DNA from 4 places in the Romboutsia sp. Marseille-P6047 genome. Region 2 is predicted to be linked to each of the others. Evidence: riboswitches for the same ligand, from Rfam matches in the RefSeq annotation. Region 2 holds a riboswitch; each other region holds the start of a gene.
The links. Region 2 has a riboswitch for cyclic di-GMP ahead of EIH23_RS12520 (type II secretion system protein). Riboswitches for the same ligand answer to the same signal wherever they lie in the genome.
Positions count from the first base shown of each region.

Region 1: linked by a shared signal. The riboswitch ahead of EIH23_RS05090 (pectinesterase family protein) and the one ahead of EIH23_RS12520 (type II secretion system protein) in region 2 are both predicted to bind cyclic di-GMP.
Region 3: linked by a shared signal. The riboswitch ahead of EIH23_RS16620 (hypothetical protein) and the one ahead of EIH23_RS12520 (type II secretion system protein) in region 2 are both predicted to bind cyclic di-GMP.
Region 4: linked by a shared signal. The riboswitch ahead of EIH23_RS04900 (discoidin domain-containing protein) and the one ahead of EIH23_RS12520 (type II secretion system protein) in region 2 are both predicted to bind cyclic di-GMP.

Region 1 is NZ_UWOT01000004.1:20,967-25,193, reverse strand. Features, by position in the region: rRNA gene EIH23_RS05100 (23S ribosomal RNA) at 1-1,956, shown strand, start outside; tRNA gene EIH23_RS05095 (tRNA-Thr) at 2,038-2,112, shown strand; cyclic di-GMP riboswitch class II at 2,248-2,331, shown strand; cyclic di-GMP riboswitch class II at 2,420-2,503, shown strand; gene EIH23_RS05090 (pectinesterase family protein) at 2,576-4,227, shown strand, end outside.
Region 2 is NZ_UWOT01000013.1:49,843-54,069, reverse strand. Features, by position in the region: gene EIH23_RS12525 (DUF5057 domain-containing protein) at 1-1,717, shown strand, start outside; cyclic di-GMP riboswitch class II at 1,879-1,962, shown strand; gene EIH23_RS12520 (type II secretion system protein) at 2,052-2,561, shown strand; partial or broken gene EIH23_RS12515 (type IV pilus twitching motility protein PilT) at 2,705-3,765, shown strand; gene EIH23_RS12510 (prepilin peptidase) at 3,793-4,227, shown strand, end outside.
Region 3 is NZ_UWOT01000008.1:65,420-69,646, forward strand. Features, by position in the region: gene EIH23_RS16615 (pectate lyase family protein) at 1-1,393, opposite strand, end outside; gene EIH23_RS16620 (hypothetical protein) at 1,403-2,176, opposite strand; cyclic di-GMP riboswitch class I at 2,382-2,467, opposite strand; gene EIH23_RS09805 (protein adenylyltransferase SelO) at 2,564-4,036, opposite strand.
Region 4 is NZ_UWOT01000003.1:268,528-272,754, reverse strand. Features, by position in the region: gene EIH23_RS04900 (discoidin domain-containing protein) at 1-2,112, opposite strand, end outside; cyclic di-GMP riboswitch class I at 2,243-2,327, opposite strand; gene EIH23_RS04895 (NPCBM/NEW2 domain-containing protein) at 2,421-4,227, opposite strand, start outside.

The DNA.
Region 1 (4,227 bases), on a different contig from region 2:
TCAAACTCCGAATGCCGTATTCTTATACTTGGGAGTCAGACTGTGGGTGATAAGATTCATAGTCAAAAGGGCAACAGCCCAGATCGTCAGCTAAGGTCCCTAAATGTACGTTAAGTGGTAAAGGATGTGGGATTGCACAGACAACCAGGATGTTGGCTTAGAAGCAGCCACTCATTTAAAGAGTGCGTAATAGCTCACTGGTCGAGTGATCCTGCGCCGAAAATTTCCGGGGCTAAAACGTACTACCGAAGCTACGGCATCATTATGATGGGTAGGGGAGCTTCGTATGCAGGTTGAAGCATGACCGTAAGGACATGTGGACAGTATACGAGTGAGAATGTTGGCATGAGTAGCGAGATGTGGGTGAGAATCCCACAGGCCGTAAACCCAAGGTTTCCAGGGGAAGGTTCGTCCGCCCTGGGTTAGTCAGGACCTAAGCCGAGGCCGAAAGGCGTAGGTGATGGACAACAGGTTGATATTCCTGTACCACCAATAACCGTTTGAGAAATGGGATGACACAGAAGGATAAGCTAACCGTACTGTTGGTTATGTACGGGCAAGCATTGAGGCAGTTCCTACAGGCAAATCCGTAGGAATAATGCTAGGATGTGATGCGGAGCGAAATTTAGTAGCGAAGTAGCTGATTTCACACTGTCGAGAAAAGTCTCTATCGAGGTTAAAGGTGCCTGTACCGCAAACCGACACAGGTGGGTGAGGAGAGTATCCTAAGGCCAGCCAGAGAACTGTTGTTAAGGAACTCGGCAAAATGACCCCGTAACTTCGGGAGAAGGGGTGCCTGTCTATGACAGGCCGCAGAGAATAGGCCCAAGCGACTGTTTACCAAAAACACAGGTTTCTGCTAAGTCGCAAGACGATGTATAGGAGCTGACGCCTGCCCGGTGCTGGAAGGTTAAGGGGATCTGTTAGAGCAATCGAAGCAGTGAACTTAAGCCCCAGTAAACGGCGGCCGTAACTATAACGGTCCTAAGGTAGCGAAATTCCTTGTCGGGTAAGTTCCGACCCGCACGAAAGGCGTAACGATTTGGGCACTGTCTCAACAACAGACTGGGTGAAATTGTAATACCGGTGAAGATGCCGGTTACCTGCGACAGGACGGAAAGACCCCATGGAGCTTTACTGTAGCTTGACATTGGGTCTTGGTACTACATGTACAGGATAGGTGGGAGACTATGAAGCGTGAACGCCAGTTTGCGTGGAGTCATCCTTGGGATACCACCCTTGTAGTACTGGGACTCTAACCATAGGCCATGAATCTGGTCTTGGGACACTGTCAGGTGGGCAGTTTGACTGGGGCGGTCGCCTCCCAAAAAGTAACGGAGGCGCTCAAAGGTTCTCTCAGTACGGTCGGAAATCGTACGTAGAGTGTAAAGGCACAAGAGAGCTTGATTGCAAGACATACAGGTCGAGCAAGGACGAAAGTCGGACTTAGTGATCCGGTGGTTCCGCATGGAAGGGCCATCGCTCAACGGATAAAAGCTACCCTGGGGATAACAGGCTTATCTCCCCCAAGAGTCCACATCGACGGGGAGGTTTGGCACCTCGATGTCGGCTCATCACATCCTGGGGCTGTAGTAGGTCCCAAGGGTTGGGCTGTTCGCCCATTAAAGTGGTACGCGAGCTGGGTTCAGAACGTCGTGAGACAGTTCGGTCCCTATCCGTCGCAGGCGTAGGAAATTTGAGGAGACCTGTCCTTAGTACGAGAGGACCGGGATGGACGCACCTCTGGTGTACCAGTTGTTCTGCCAAGGGCATAGCTGGGTAGCTAAGTGCGGAATGGATAAGCGCTGAAAGCATCTAAGCGCGAAGCCGACTTCAAGATAAGATTTCCCACCGTAAGGGTAAGACCCCAGGAAGACTACCTGGTTGATAGGTCGAAGGTGTAAGTGCAGTAATGTATTTAGCTTATCGATACTAATAGGTCGAGGACTTGACCAAAATAAATTTAAATGATAAATATTGTAAATGATATGTAGTTTTGAAAGTATTATCATACTTTAATCCTAAAATGTTATATTTGCTGGTGTGGCTCAACGGTAGAGCAGCTGACTTGTAATCAGCAGGTTGTAGGTTCGATTCCTATCACCAGCTCCATTTAAGACTAAGATATTCTTAGTCTTTTTTTGTGTTCAAAAACGAATTTACAGAATATGTAAAAATAAATCGAATGAAAATAGTAGATTTTATCATATTAATTTGATATTATAACAAAAGACAATGATTTTGTCTGAAAAAAATAGAGACAAAGAAGTACGATTTATATATGGGCACTTGAATCGTATGGAGTTACTAGTGCAACCGGCTATGTTTAATTATAAGTCATTTAGAAATGAAACTAATTGATTTATAAACAGATATAGTCTTTTTTATTGCAAAAAGACTAATATCCTTTATTTAAACAAAAAATTATAGAAGCTAAGAAGTATGATTTGTAAATGGGCACTTAAATCATATGGAGCTAGTAGTGCAACCGGCTATATTTTAACTTAACTTAGTTTAGATATTTTAATCTAACTAAATAAGTTAAACTATAGCCTTTTTTTGAAGGGAGAATAGTATGAAAAACAATCTAAAAAGGAAAGTATTATCTATAGTTCTTACAATAGCCATGGTAATAGGGTACATGGTTCCAAATTTAGGTATAGTTAATGCAGAAACAAACGTATTACCAGAAGGATTTACAAGTGTAGCTATAGGTAACAATTACGGTAATGGAAGTGCAATTTTTGACAACACTAGTAAGACATTAGAAATTCAAGGCTCAGGTAACCTAATAGGAAAAGATAAGGGATCAGTTGATAGCTATCAATTTGTAAGTTACCAAGTTAATGGTGATGCTACAATTATAGCTAAATTAGAAAACTTTAATACGAGTAATGCTCCATATGGTCAAGCAGGAGTATTTATGCGTGAAAATAATACTAGCGACAATGCAGATTATTTTGGTGTATATGTAGAACCAAGTAAAGATCAATATAGATATGCTTATAGAGATAACTCTACAGGTGGAACTGGTGCAGCAGCTATATCAGGATTAACAAAAGAATCTAAAAATAAATATATAAAAATTGAAAAGAATAAAACTTCTTTTAAATATTATATAGCTAATGACAAAGATTTTAATGACATAATAGCATCTGGTGGACAAAGTATAAACTCATCATCTACTACATGGAACTTAGGATTTGTAGTAAGTAATGGAGGAAGTACAACATCAGCAGTTGCAAGTTTTAATGATATAACAATAAAAAATGAAAGTGGAATTATTTACACTTCAACAGATATACAAACTCCAGAAGTACCTGAAGTACCAGAAATACCAGAAACACCTGAACTTCCTAACTATGGTGTGGGAACATTACCAGATGGATTTAATAATTCATCAATAGGGAATGACAGTGAAAATGTATATGCTAATTTTGATAAAGATACAAAATCATTCACAGTAAATGGATCAGGTACATATATAGGAAAAGATGTATCATCAACTGATAACTATCAGTTTATAAATTACAAAGTAGAAGGTAACGCTACTATAGTAGCTAGATTAGTAGACTTTGATATGAGTAATGCAAAATATGGTCAAGCAGGTGTATTTGTACGTAATAATAATTCTACTAATGATGCAGACTACTTTGGCGTATATGTAGAACCAAGTAAAAATCAATATAGATATGCTTATAGAGATAATGCATCAGCAAAATCAGGTGCAGCTCAAATAGGTGAATTAAATGCAGATTCTAAAAATCAATATATAAAAATAGAAAGAAATAAAACTCAATTTAAAGCTTATATATCTAAAGACCCAACATTCCCAACCGATAAAACAATAGTAAAAACTCAAACTGTTGTAAATGAAAGTAACACTTGGTATGTAGGATTTGTAGTAAGTAACGGAGGAAGTGAAACTCCAGCAGTTGCTACTTTTGACAATGTAAGAATAGAAAATGAAGATAAACTTTACTATGATTCAACAATAGAAAAAATGCCAGTTGATACAGTAGAAAATGTAAAAGCTGAGGCTAAAGATTTTAAAGTAACTTTAAGCTGGGATGAAGTAAAAGATGCTACTTCATATGTAATAAAAAGATCAACAGAAAAAAATGGAGAATATAAAGAAATAGCAGAAGTTGATTCTTCTAAAACAACATATGAAGATTTAGAAGTAGTAAACTTCCAAACATATTACTATAAGATAATGGCAAAAAA
Region 2 (4,227 bases):
AGATAACAATCAAGGGACTACAGATTGGGTTGGTATGTATGCTGATAGTGATGTACTAGATCAACCAGGTAATCTAACACAGATGCCTTATGATGTATCTGACTTACCAACATTAAGTGGTAACAGCATATGGAGTAATAGAGATCTAGTTTTCAATACTAATAATGCATTTAATTCAGATACGGCGAATATAAGCATGGAAGTGTTCGAAAATGGAAGTGCAATAAATCCATATGTTAGCAGAGTAGAAGTAAATGGACAATTTATAAGATGGCAACCTAAAACTTATTTTGTAAAAGATCATAATGTAGGTGCATATGCAAATAATTATAAAGAAGCAAGAAAAACTTGGGGATATATAAAAGTACCTGAAAGTGGAAACTATAGCTTTGAAACTATTTCAGATGATGGAATATATGCAATGTTAACTGTGAATGGAAATACAAAAGTTATTGCAAATGACTTTACCCCAAGAGGAGCATGGTCTATATATAGTAATGAAAGTATTTATTTAGAAAAGGATAAATATTATCCTATATATATAGAATATTTTAACTGGGGAGGAAGCGCAGCTTTAGAAATAAAATATAAAAAAGATGGAGCAAGCTCATACACTAATATACCATCAGATTGGTTCTATCCATCGAATAGTAAAAACCCTATACAAGGAGGAAATAATACATTTACGGGTGCACAAAATGTAAACTTTCCGGAAGTTACAGGAACATATACTATTGAGTATAGAGTTGGAACTAAAAATAGTGAGTCTGATAAATTTAATATATTAAGAACAGGCTCGTTTGGAGAGTTTGCTATAGAAAATAGATTTAACTTAACTAAGAGTACTGATGTATATCAAGTCAGCGTGGGGGATAATCTTAATATTAATTATGAATTAGATCCTAAGGATATAACTCTTAGAGAGCTATACAAGATAAGCGGAAATGAATTAAAAAATAAAGGTAATATACCAGAATCATTAACTATAAAGGATATTAGATTAAGTGATGTGCTTCCAGATGGACTAGAATATATAAATAGTAATGAAGATTTAGGTGGCGTATTTAGTATTAATTACAGGTTGAATAAAACTGGATCAAAAAGTGAATGGAAGTATGAAGCTGATGTTGTAAATATAAATGTGTCGGTTAAAGCCAAGACAATACAAGAGATTGTATTTGAAGAAAATAGTGGATATATTAATTATGGAGATGTAACACTAGATGAAACATCAGGATATTTATGGAAAAAGGATTATTTTAATGGAACGACAGTAAGTGTCATAGATTCCAGTGAAATAATAGCTCATGGTAAATATGAAAATAATTCTACAATAGGAAGCCAGCAAGTTAATATAATGAAAAATATGTATTATACACTGGGTATAAGTATAGATATAAGGAATGAAAATAATATTCTAAATATATTACTTGATAATGATATAGATGTTAATAGTAGTAGCGTGCTTGTATATAAATGTAATGAAAATGGCGAAATACAAGGTAGAGATAATAATGTGAGTATAACTATAGATCAAGATTCTGGATACATTGAACTTAAAAACTTTAATCCTGGCAAATATATAGTTACATATAGTGTAAAGTCAATATCTGATGGAACTATTCGAGCTAGTTTATTTAATTCAAGCGGGAATATTATAAATAGTAAAGATGTTAAATTAAATTTACAATCACAGGAATTACCTGACTTATTTTAAAAATATAAATTAATTTTTATTGATAAGGTAACTTTTAATTTTAAAAGTTATCTTATTTTATTTTGTAAAATTATAAATAATACAAAAGTATAATTTCGACTTAATAATAAGTATAAAAATGCTTGCTAAAGAATGTAATAAATGATACAATTTTGGTATAAAATGGAATGAGATACGGAGAAACATATTCTTTATTTGGGCACCTGGAATATGTAGAGTAAGTGGTGCAACCGGCTATTAAGATTTTGTTTTAGACAAAGCATAATAGTCATTTTTTATGTTTTCAAAGGGGTTATTCCAGTGAGAAAATTATGATAAATTTTGGAGGGAAATTATGTTAAACAAAAAGAAAAATAATAAAGGTTTCACATTAGTGGAATTATTAGTAGTAATAGCTATTATAGGTATATTAGCAGTAGTAGCAGTACCAGCATTATTCAATAATATACAAAAGGCAAGAATTTCAGAATTAGAATCAGATATAAGTGCTATAAAATCAGCAGCAGCAACAAGTTATGCTGATACAGGAGCGTATCCAACTGATGGAAACTCACCGAAGACTACAGTGGGAACGAATACATCTACAGATGCATTTGCTGGATTAATAGATGATTTAGGAAAGCCACTAGGAGCTTCATATGTTTTATCAGGTGCATCAGCTACACCAAGCGATTTAGTTCTTTCTATAACTACTACGAGCAAAATAAATGCAGCAGGAATAGAAAAGTTAAAGTCTGATTTTGGAAACTTAACAAATGCAGAAGTAGGAACAGCAGATGGGACTACAGCGAAGCCAATAAAAATAGTTTTAATTGACTATAATCAAAATGGAATAGATAAATAATTAATAAAGAACCGAAGGTTTATATTTTACCTTCGGTTCTTTATTAATTAATATGAACTAAATTTTAATATTTTGATTAAAAAATTATTTATTAGGAGAAGAATAACCAATAGATACTTTGATAAGATAATAAGGAGTAATAAATGAATATATTTGACTTATTAAATAAATCAATACAATTAAGATCATCAGATATACACATAACAGTAGGGAGCGTTCCAACTGTAAGAAGTAAAGGAAAATTTATAAAGTTATCTGAATACACATTAACATCAGAAGATACAAAAAACATGGTACAACAAATTACTTCAGAAAAAAACTTCAGAAAAATAGAAGAAGAAGGCGAATGTGATTTTTCAATATCACTAGAAAGTGGAGAACGATTCAGAGTAAATGCCTACAAACAAAAAGGAAACTACGCAATAGCACTAAGAACAATAAGTTCAGAAATACCAAACTTTAACACACTAGGATTACCTCAAACATTAAAAACATTCACAGAAAAACAAAAAGGATTGGTATTAGTAACAGGCCCAACAGGAAGTGGTAAATCTACAACACTAGCAAGCCTTCTAGATATAATAAACACAAATAGACAATCACATATAATAACAATAGAAGATCCAATAGAATACGTACACAACCACAAAAACAGCATAGTAAATCAAAGAGAAATAGGAAATGATACAAAATCATTTAATTCGGCACTTAGAGCAATACTTCGTCAAGATCCAGATGTAATATTAATAGGAGAAATGCGTGATCCGGAAACAATATCAATAGCCCTTACAGCAGCAGAGACAGGACATTTAGTATTCTCAACACTACATACAATAGGGCAGCAAAAACTATAGATAGAATAATAGACAGTTTTCCATCAGAACAACAGCAACAAATTAGAATGCAATTATCAACTGTAATAGAAGGAGTTGTTTCACAACAATTAATACCAACATCAGATGGTGAAGGAAGAGTAGCAGCTCTTGAAGTGATGACAGTAACACCTGCAATAAGAAATCTTATAAGAGAAGGAAAAAACCATCAAATTCAAAGCTCTATACAAACAGGTATGAAATTTGGAATGCAAACTATGGATCAAGATTTAATTAAGTTATATAAAAGTGGAAAAATATCAAGAGAAATGGCTCTTAGTAGATGCAATGATTATGATTTTACTAGTAAATCAATTGGTATAATATACTAATTAATATATTTAAAAATGGAGAAAAATATGGAATTGATACTACAACTTTATATATTTATAATTGGAATAGTTTTTGGAAGTTTTTTTAACGTATGCATATACAGAATTCCAGAAAATGAATCAATAGTAAATCCACCATCAAAATGTCCCACGTGCAACACAAGACTAAAACCTATAGACTTAATACCAATATTAAGCTACTTAATATCAGGTAGAAAATGTAGATATTGCAAAAAAGAAATATCATCTAGATATGCATATGTAGAATTTTTAACTGGAATTTTATTCTTAGTAGTATTTAATACATTTTCAATATCACTAGAAACTATATATTATTTAGTACTAGCATCAATATTAATAATAATAACATTCATAGATATAGACCATTACATAATACCAGATGAGATAATAATATTTGGAATAATATCAGCATTAGTATTAAAGTTATTTGGAATAGGAGTA
Region 3 (4,227 bases), on a different contig from region 2:
TATACAGGACCTGTTGAGAATTCAATCTTTCATTAGCTTTAAATGTTTTATTTATTTCTAAACCTATGTAATATAAATTACCTGTATCACCTTTAGTTATTATATGCTCTCCTACTTCTAATTCCATTTCTATAACTCCGTTATTTGCAGTATATTCTTGTCCATCAATCACCACGTCTTTATTAAATGTTGAATTTAATACCAATATAAGTTTTGAATTATTTTCAGTTATAAATTTAATACTTGTTGAAGACTCCATTTTTAAGCATTTAGTAAGTTTTAAATCATTATATTTTACTGTTCCTTTCGTACTTGAAAGATTTCCTGATATATCAAAGAAGTTACTACTTTTATTATCCGTTGTAAAGTTATGCTTAACTATTATTGATTCATCAGGAGTCGATGGTGTTTGATCTACTTCTGGTTTTTCCGGTTCTTCTGGTGTAACTGGTGGAATTTCTTCAGGTTGTTGTGGTTCATCTGGTATTACTGGCTCTAATGTTTCTATTGATCCACCACCAATAGAAATTAATTGACTTTTGTATCCTTTGATTGCATTCATTAACTCTATATTTACGCTAGAACTAATATCATCAGCACTTGTAAATTTCCACTCAAAATCTCCACCATTTACTCTTCCTGAATAGTTTGTAACAATACCTCTTACATCTTCTATATTATCTGGAGTATACTCATACATTTTAGAACTTGTATCAAAGTTATTATATGTATTTGCTCCACTTAAAGTCTTATATGTACTTGGAACTATTTCATTTCTCGAAATTGCTAAATAAGCATCAAACTGTGTTGAATTTTGACTTGCATATACAATTCTTGATTCACCTGATATCTTGTTGTTATATGCTTTGATCATACCACCAGATTCACCTGAGAAGTTTCCTTTACCATTTCCATATATATCACTGCCTTGTAATGAAATAAGCATTGGATATTTAGTATTTCTAAAATCACTAGCTTCTACGAAAGCTGAACTGCCTTTAGTTACCCCAACTCCATATTTTGAATTTCCATCAAAATAATTATTATAAATATGCACTGTACCGACTCTTATTCTAGGATGCCTTGAGTCTGAATGATCAAACCAATTATGATGATACGTTACAAAAAACTCTTCAGTATCACTCATTCCACAAAGTGAAGCTTTACCTGAATCATAAAAATGGTTGTATGAAATTGTTACATAGGTTGATTTTCCCTTAACATCAGCTGAACCATCTCCTTTTGCCTGGTCTACATCACTTCCTGCACTTCCATAGAATATATCATTATTATGAATCCATATATTCTCATTCCCTGTATCCAGTGAAATTGCATCATCTGGGAATAACATTATACCAACATTTCTTAATTCTACATTATGAGAATCTCTAATTAAAAATCCCTATTTATATACTGTAGTATCCTCTCCTACACCTTCAAAAGTAACATTATATATTCCCTTTAATTGTAAATATCCACTTGAATTAAGTCCTATAATATCTGATCCTTTTATTTCTCCAATCATACGTATTATTAAAGGTGTTTTATCATAACCTTTTGGACGTTTTGATAGTATATCTACTATACCTGTACATTTAGTTTTACTCCCTTTGCTATTAGTAATAACATCTAACGTTACTGTATTAACATTTTCTGATGTTATATATATTATTTTTGAATCATTCTTAACTGTTCCATTATCATTATATCCTCCTGAGCTAGTCTTCATAGGAGATTCTTTAGAGAACCCAAAACCTTCTCTTGTATGATTTTTAACTTCTATATCTGTTATTATTCCTTGTAAAGATACCTCTTCTTTATTATCTATTGTAGGAATTACTTTTATAATGTATTCGCCTTCTGAAAGACCCAGTATATCTGCTCTAAAATATGATGAGTATTGCCTTATTAGTTCATCGTCTATTTTTTTATATTTATAATATGATTCAGATGCTAGCTTATAATAAACATTATACCCTTTAGCCTCTTTTATCGGCTTCCATTCAACACTTATACTTTCTAACCATCCTTTACTTTCTAATATAGAAACTTTGCTTAATTGAGTTATATGGCCTGTATTATTCTCTATTGCACTTGCAATAATAGCTACATTAGTAGATATTATTGACGCTATAGTCATAGATGCTATAGCTTTTGATAAAATTTTCATCTTCAAATTTAAATCTCCCTTTTATAAATTTATTGTAGCTAAGGGTATTCCGATAAAATCTTAATTCTTTAGTTTTATTTTGCAATAAAAAAACTATCCTAACTTAAGAAAGAGGATAGTTTCCATATAAATCATTACAACCTAATCTATATTTAATTAAATATATTAAATAAATATAATCTTATTTTATAAGAACAAAGAATAAATATTCTTCGGCAACTGGCTGGCATAGTAATAATTACCTTAGCCCCTTTAGCTTTGCGTCTTTGGATTTCTCCAAATTTGCCATTATTTTATTGTAAAAACAATTTATCATATATTTATATCTATTTCAATAGAATATCTTTATAAGAATAACAATACTAGAAAATTTTTCTAGTATTGTTATTCTTATTATGTTCCGCAATAAGTTCTATAAGGACAATTTGATGGCTTAGGTAATTTAGAATACTCTTCTTGTTTTTTTGAATGTTCATATGGTTTAGATAGAACCTCAAGAAGTCTTTTCATAACATTAAGATTACCTTTATTAGCAGCATCAAGAGCTTCTTCAACTCTATGATTTCTTGGAATTACAGCTGGATTTGAATTCATCATTAGTCCTTTAACCATTTCTTTTGACTTTCCTTGTCTTTGTAATCTTTCCTGCCATAATTTATACCAATATTTAAATTCCTGACTATTATACATTGAACTTTCTTTATTATTATCAAATGTTAATGAGATAAATGTATTAGTATAATCTTCATTATACTTCTCCATCATATTAAGCAAATCTTTAATAATAGATTTATCTTCAACCTCTTCATCAAATAATCCAAGCTTAGACCTCATTATAGATATCCAATTTGAATAATATATCTCAGAAAAGTTAGAAATAGCATTTTGAGCTATTTGTATAGCTTTATTCCTATCTTCATTTAGCAACGGTAATAATGATTCTGCAAATCTACATAAGTTCCACTCTGTCATAATAGGTTGATTTTTATATGAATATCTTCCATTTCTATCTATAGAACTAAATACAGTATTAGGATTGTATTCATCCATAAATGCACATGGCCCATAGTCAATTGTTTCTCCACTTATAGTCATATTATCCGTATTCATAACTCCATGTATAAAACCTACACATTGCCACTTAGAAACAAGACTTGCTTGAGATTTTATAACCTCATTAAGTAGATTAATATATTTATTACTATCATCTTTGATATGAGGAAAATGTCTTTTTAAACAGTAATCAGCTAAATCTTTAAGTTGTTGGTGTGACCCAAAGCTCGATACATATTGAAATGTACCAAATCTAATATGACTTGAAGCAACTCTAGTTAATATTGCACCTTTTTTTATATCTTCTCTAATCACTGGATCACCAGTTTTAACTACAGCTAAGCTACGCGTAGTAGGAATTCCGAGTCCATACATTGCTTCGCTTATTATATATTCTCTAAGCATTGGAGCAAGTGCCGCTCTTCCATCTCCTCCACGAGAGTATGGAGTTTTTCCTGAACCTTTAAGTTGAATATCATATCTTTCACCTAACGGTGTTATTTGCTCTCCTATTAATAAAGCTCTTCCATCACCTAGTATTGTAAAGTGCCCAAACTGGTGACCTCCATATGCTTGAGCAATATATTCTCCACCTTCTATTTTCTTATTTCCTGAGAATATTAAAGTTCCTTCATAACTTTTTAAGGAATCAATATTAAAACCTAAATTTTTTGCCAATTGCTCATTTAATATAATTAACTTTGGTGATGATACTGGATCTATATTAATTTTACTATAAAAAAAATCAGATAAATTTATATACGTATTATCAAAATTCCATCCCATGTTATTTGCATTTTTTATATAAGTCATTTTTCCTCCTTTATTTTAATTTAGATTTATTAATTAATATACCCTTATTAATCATTTCAAATAATCTTATTTAACACAAATCTTTAATCCTTTTTTTGTAATTTTAGACAGTAAAATTTAATTATAAAACTCAACTGTATTTTCACTTATAATGTTCATAACGATAATATAAAACAAACTAAAAGTCACTC
Region 4 (4,227 bases), on a different contig from region 2:
GGCTTCTTCTAATTGACTATCCCAAGTAGCAATACTTTCTTCAATATCAATTCCTTCATTTACATATACTTGGTACGCTGCTTTTGCAGTTCCTGTAAGCATCAATCTTTTTGTATTAAACTCAAATATATCTACAGTTGTATCTGGATTTTCATCTAATTTTTTCTTATATTCTTTTAACTCTTTTAAAAATTCTTCTTGGTTATCACCAGTATTAAATAGTGGGAATTTTTCTCCTCCATCTATACGAACTACTGGTGCCTTTCCTTGTTGTTCTTCTGTATATTTATTTACTAAGTATACAGCTCCACCTTTAGCACTTTTTTGAGACCAACTATCACTATAAATTTCTGGTACTACTATTGTGTTCATACCTTTCTTTAATTGATAGTTTCTTCTCCAATTGCCATAGTGACCTTCCTGTTGTGAAAATACTATTGATGGTAGTGGTTTGCCATCTTCTGCTTCAACAAATATATTAAATACTTCTCCTGGTTTTGCTACTATCCCAGTTGATTGAAAGTCATTTCCAAAACTTGACATAAGTAAGTTATTTGTAGCTTTTAAGTGTGTATCACCATTTTGCATTACTGTAAAAGTACTATCTGAATAATCTTTATCACCTTGTAGAATTTCCTTAGCTAAGTCTATAGCATATATTAGTTGATCTTTTAAAGGATGATTATTAACTTCTTTTTCTAAATCATTTATTACATCTATATTGTTATATTCATCTTTTAACTTAACCATTGTACCATCTGTAAATATATTATTTATAATACTTGGTAATGAGTCTTCTTTATATAACCAAAATACAGAGCAGGCTGCTTGATTTAAATTTCCTTTTTTAAATACAAACTTTATTCTTTTAAATTCAGTTGGTTCAAAAGTTATTTCTTTTATATCATGGCTTGCTGCTTGCTCTCCTGTAGCTACTAATTTAAAGGTATCACCTTTAGTAGTGTTTGATGCATATATCTCAAATTCTTCTGCATAACCTTTTTGCCACGATGGAGTTCCACCATATATTAACCTATCTAAAACTGTAGCTTCTTTTAACTGTACTACTATTTCATTTTTAAAATCATCACTATTATTTTTTCTAGATGCCCAGTATGTTTTAGTATCATTATCAAAAGCTTTCATTAAAGCTTCACTGCTAGACCCATCATTACTGCTTATTTTTTCTATTTCTGAATTATCTACTTTAAATGCTTTGTTATAGATTTCCTCATATTTTCCATTAACTTTTTCAAATTTTTGAATTTGAGCATTTTGACTTTCTATATTATTTTCTTCTTTAAGTAATATCTTTGCATTTTCTATATCTTCTTTAAATTCATTATAAAGAACATGATTTTTTATTTCATTTTCTAAAGCTTCTATTTTTTCAATAGTATTAAACTCATCACTTACAACACTCATAGTGCTATCTGCAAATAATCTATTTATCTTATCAGCTAACTCATCTTCTTTATATAGCATAAATTCTGAAGCTGATGCCCAATTTTGATTAGCTTTTTTAAACTTAAACTTTATTCTTTTAAACTCTGCTTTATCAAACTTTATTTCAACTATATCTGAAGTAGATCCTGAATACTTTCCATGACTTACTACAGTAAAATCATCACCATCATCTGTAAGTGAAGAATATATTTCAAATTCTTGAGCAAATCCTTTTCCCTTAGCTGAATCTTGTCTTGCTCCATATACTATTCTGTTTAAACTTGTAATTTCATCTAGTGTAATTATTACCTCATTTTCAAAACTTGAACTATTAACCTTATTAGTCTCCCAGTGGGTACTGAAGTCTTCATCTATAGCTTTAGTTATTACTGATGATGGGTAATTTCCTCCGTTATTAGTTATTGAAATTATTTTTGAGTTATCTAATTTAAAAGATTTATTATATTCTTCTAAATAACTGCTATTAAGTAAATTAAATTTACTTACTTTAGCTTGATTTGATTGTATATCTTGATTATTTTTATCTGATATATTTGGGACTACGTTATTGTCCCTCAATTCATGTGCTAAAACACCTATAGTGCTTGCTGAAAAGTTTGTAATGATTGCTGCCATAGTTAACGCTGCTATTTTTCTTTTGTGCATATTTATCCTCCTGAATAATTCTCCCTCAGAAGTACATTATTTAGGCATAAAAAAAGTTACTCATAAAGAGTAACTTGAAATAGACCTAATAATTTCATACTAAGCTTAAAACAAAAAGTATAATGTACTCTTTGGCAACTGGCTGACATAGTTAAAAAACCTTAGTCCCTATAGCTTTGTGTCACTAAGTTTCCTTAGGTTTACCTATTAAATTTATTCAGTATTTTACCATTATTTTTTATATTATGTCAATTACTGTTATATTATTTACACTAAAATTATAAATAATTCAATTCATTTTATAACAACTATCTTTCCCTAGTATCAAGAACAAATGTAATCTGTGTTATATAATTATCGACTTTATCTTCGTATGTCATATAAACAGTATGTATCCCCGAATAAAAATCTGTTGTGTCAAATGATATTTTTCCATTTTCATCTACGCATTCTTCTACGTTTAAAGTTGTTAAGTCCCATGTTCTATTATCTTTTATGATTATAGACGTTAGAGTTAATTTTTCACCATTTCTGTTTAAAACGTCGTAGTCTACAGTGACTTTTTTATCTTTTGCCAAAACCCAATCCTCTGTTATTATTTGAGGGTGTGCCTTTAGGTTTGTCAAATTTTTAAGGTCTTTTAATGGTGATAAATCTTTTATTTTGTTATTTTCTATGTTTAGTGATTCTAGATTCACAGCGTATTGTAAACCTTCTAAACTTTGAACATTTTTAACTGTTAGTGAAACAAGCTCCCTCATATCACCTAATCTTACTTCACCTTGTAGACCAAGTTCTTGTTGTATACTTAATTTAAGATTTTTATCTTTTATTTGTATTATTTGACTTAAGTCTATTTCTACCGCAGAATTGATTGCTTTTCTTATCTCCTCTACTGCTGTATCTATTTTAGTTTGATTGTTAGAACTTAAAGTTTTTTCACCATTTTCTATAGCATTTTTTATATTTTTTGCAGATTCTTCAGTGTAATTCCCTAAATCCAAGGCCCTAGCTTCTTCTAAAACTTCTTCTAATTTGCTTAAATCAAATTCAGAAAAATTTCTAAATTTAGCATCTGCCCAGTCGGCATGATCCCAAGTGTCTCCGCTATCAGCTACATCTACTACTAGTTTGATTTCGCTAGAATTTCTAACATCAACAATTAAGTGCTGTTTTGGTGTATTTGATTTCATAATAGGTGTTTCTGCCTTTAAAACCCCATCTACGTACACCTTAAATATAACACTTGATGCTTGTTGACCTGCTACAAATTGATCAAGTCCAACCCAAGCATCGAATATATCGTAACCTGTTGAATCGTAAACTATTTCTGAGTAAGCGTGAGTTCCTATACCCTTTTTAAAAACTTCAACGTATCCATCTTCATTTAAAAGTTTTATAGGTTCTTGTCTTACTGATTTATCTTTTCCTATGTAACCTGAACCTATTGTTGCAGATTTCCAATTTAAATCAGATAAATAAGTTTCTTTATCTGTAACTACTACTGTTCTTGTAAATTGGGCTTTGTTTCCATCACTATCTTTTACAGAACAAGTTACGTTAAATATACCTGTATTTCCTTTAATATAATCTGATTCTACTTCTATTTTAGAAGTTAAATCACCATCTTCACCATCTGTAACACTTATTCCTTTAATTAAATCAATTTCTTCATTTATATTAAATGCTACACTCTCGTCACCTTTGAATTTTGGCTTACCATTGCTTGTTGTTAGTTTAGGATTAACTATTATACAGTGATCACTCGTATTTCCATTACCACCATCATGTACTTCTATTACTAATTCCTTCACTCCAGAAACTGGAATATTTATATAAGCTAAGTTATCATAGTAACTCATAATATTTGTTGTTGCTACAGTTTTTCCATCTGCTACAACTTTAAAAGTTACACTTGAATTATTATTTTCTCCTATAGCTGTGTCTACACCAATTAATGCTTCAAAGTTGTCATATTCCTTATCAGATAAATCATAAGTTATCTTTCCATTTGCATGTATTCCGATACCATTTTTAAATGTTGTTACCTCACCATGTACCATTCCTTGTATGTTACTGTTTCTTCTTGGAGTTCCCCACTCAGTATTTACAGAT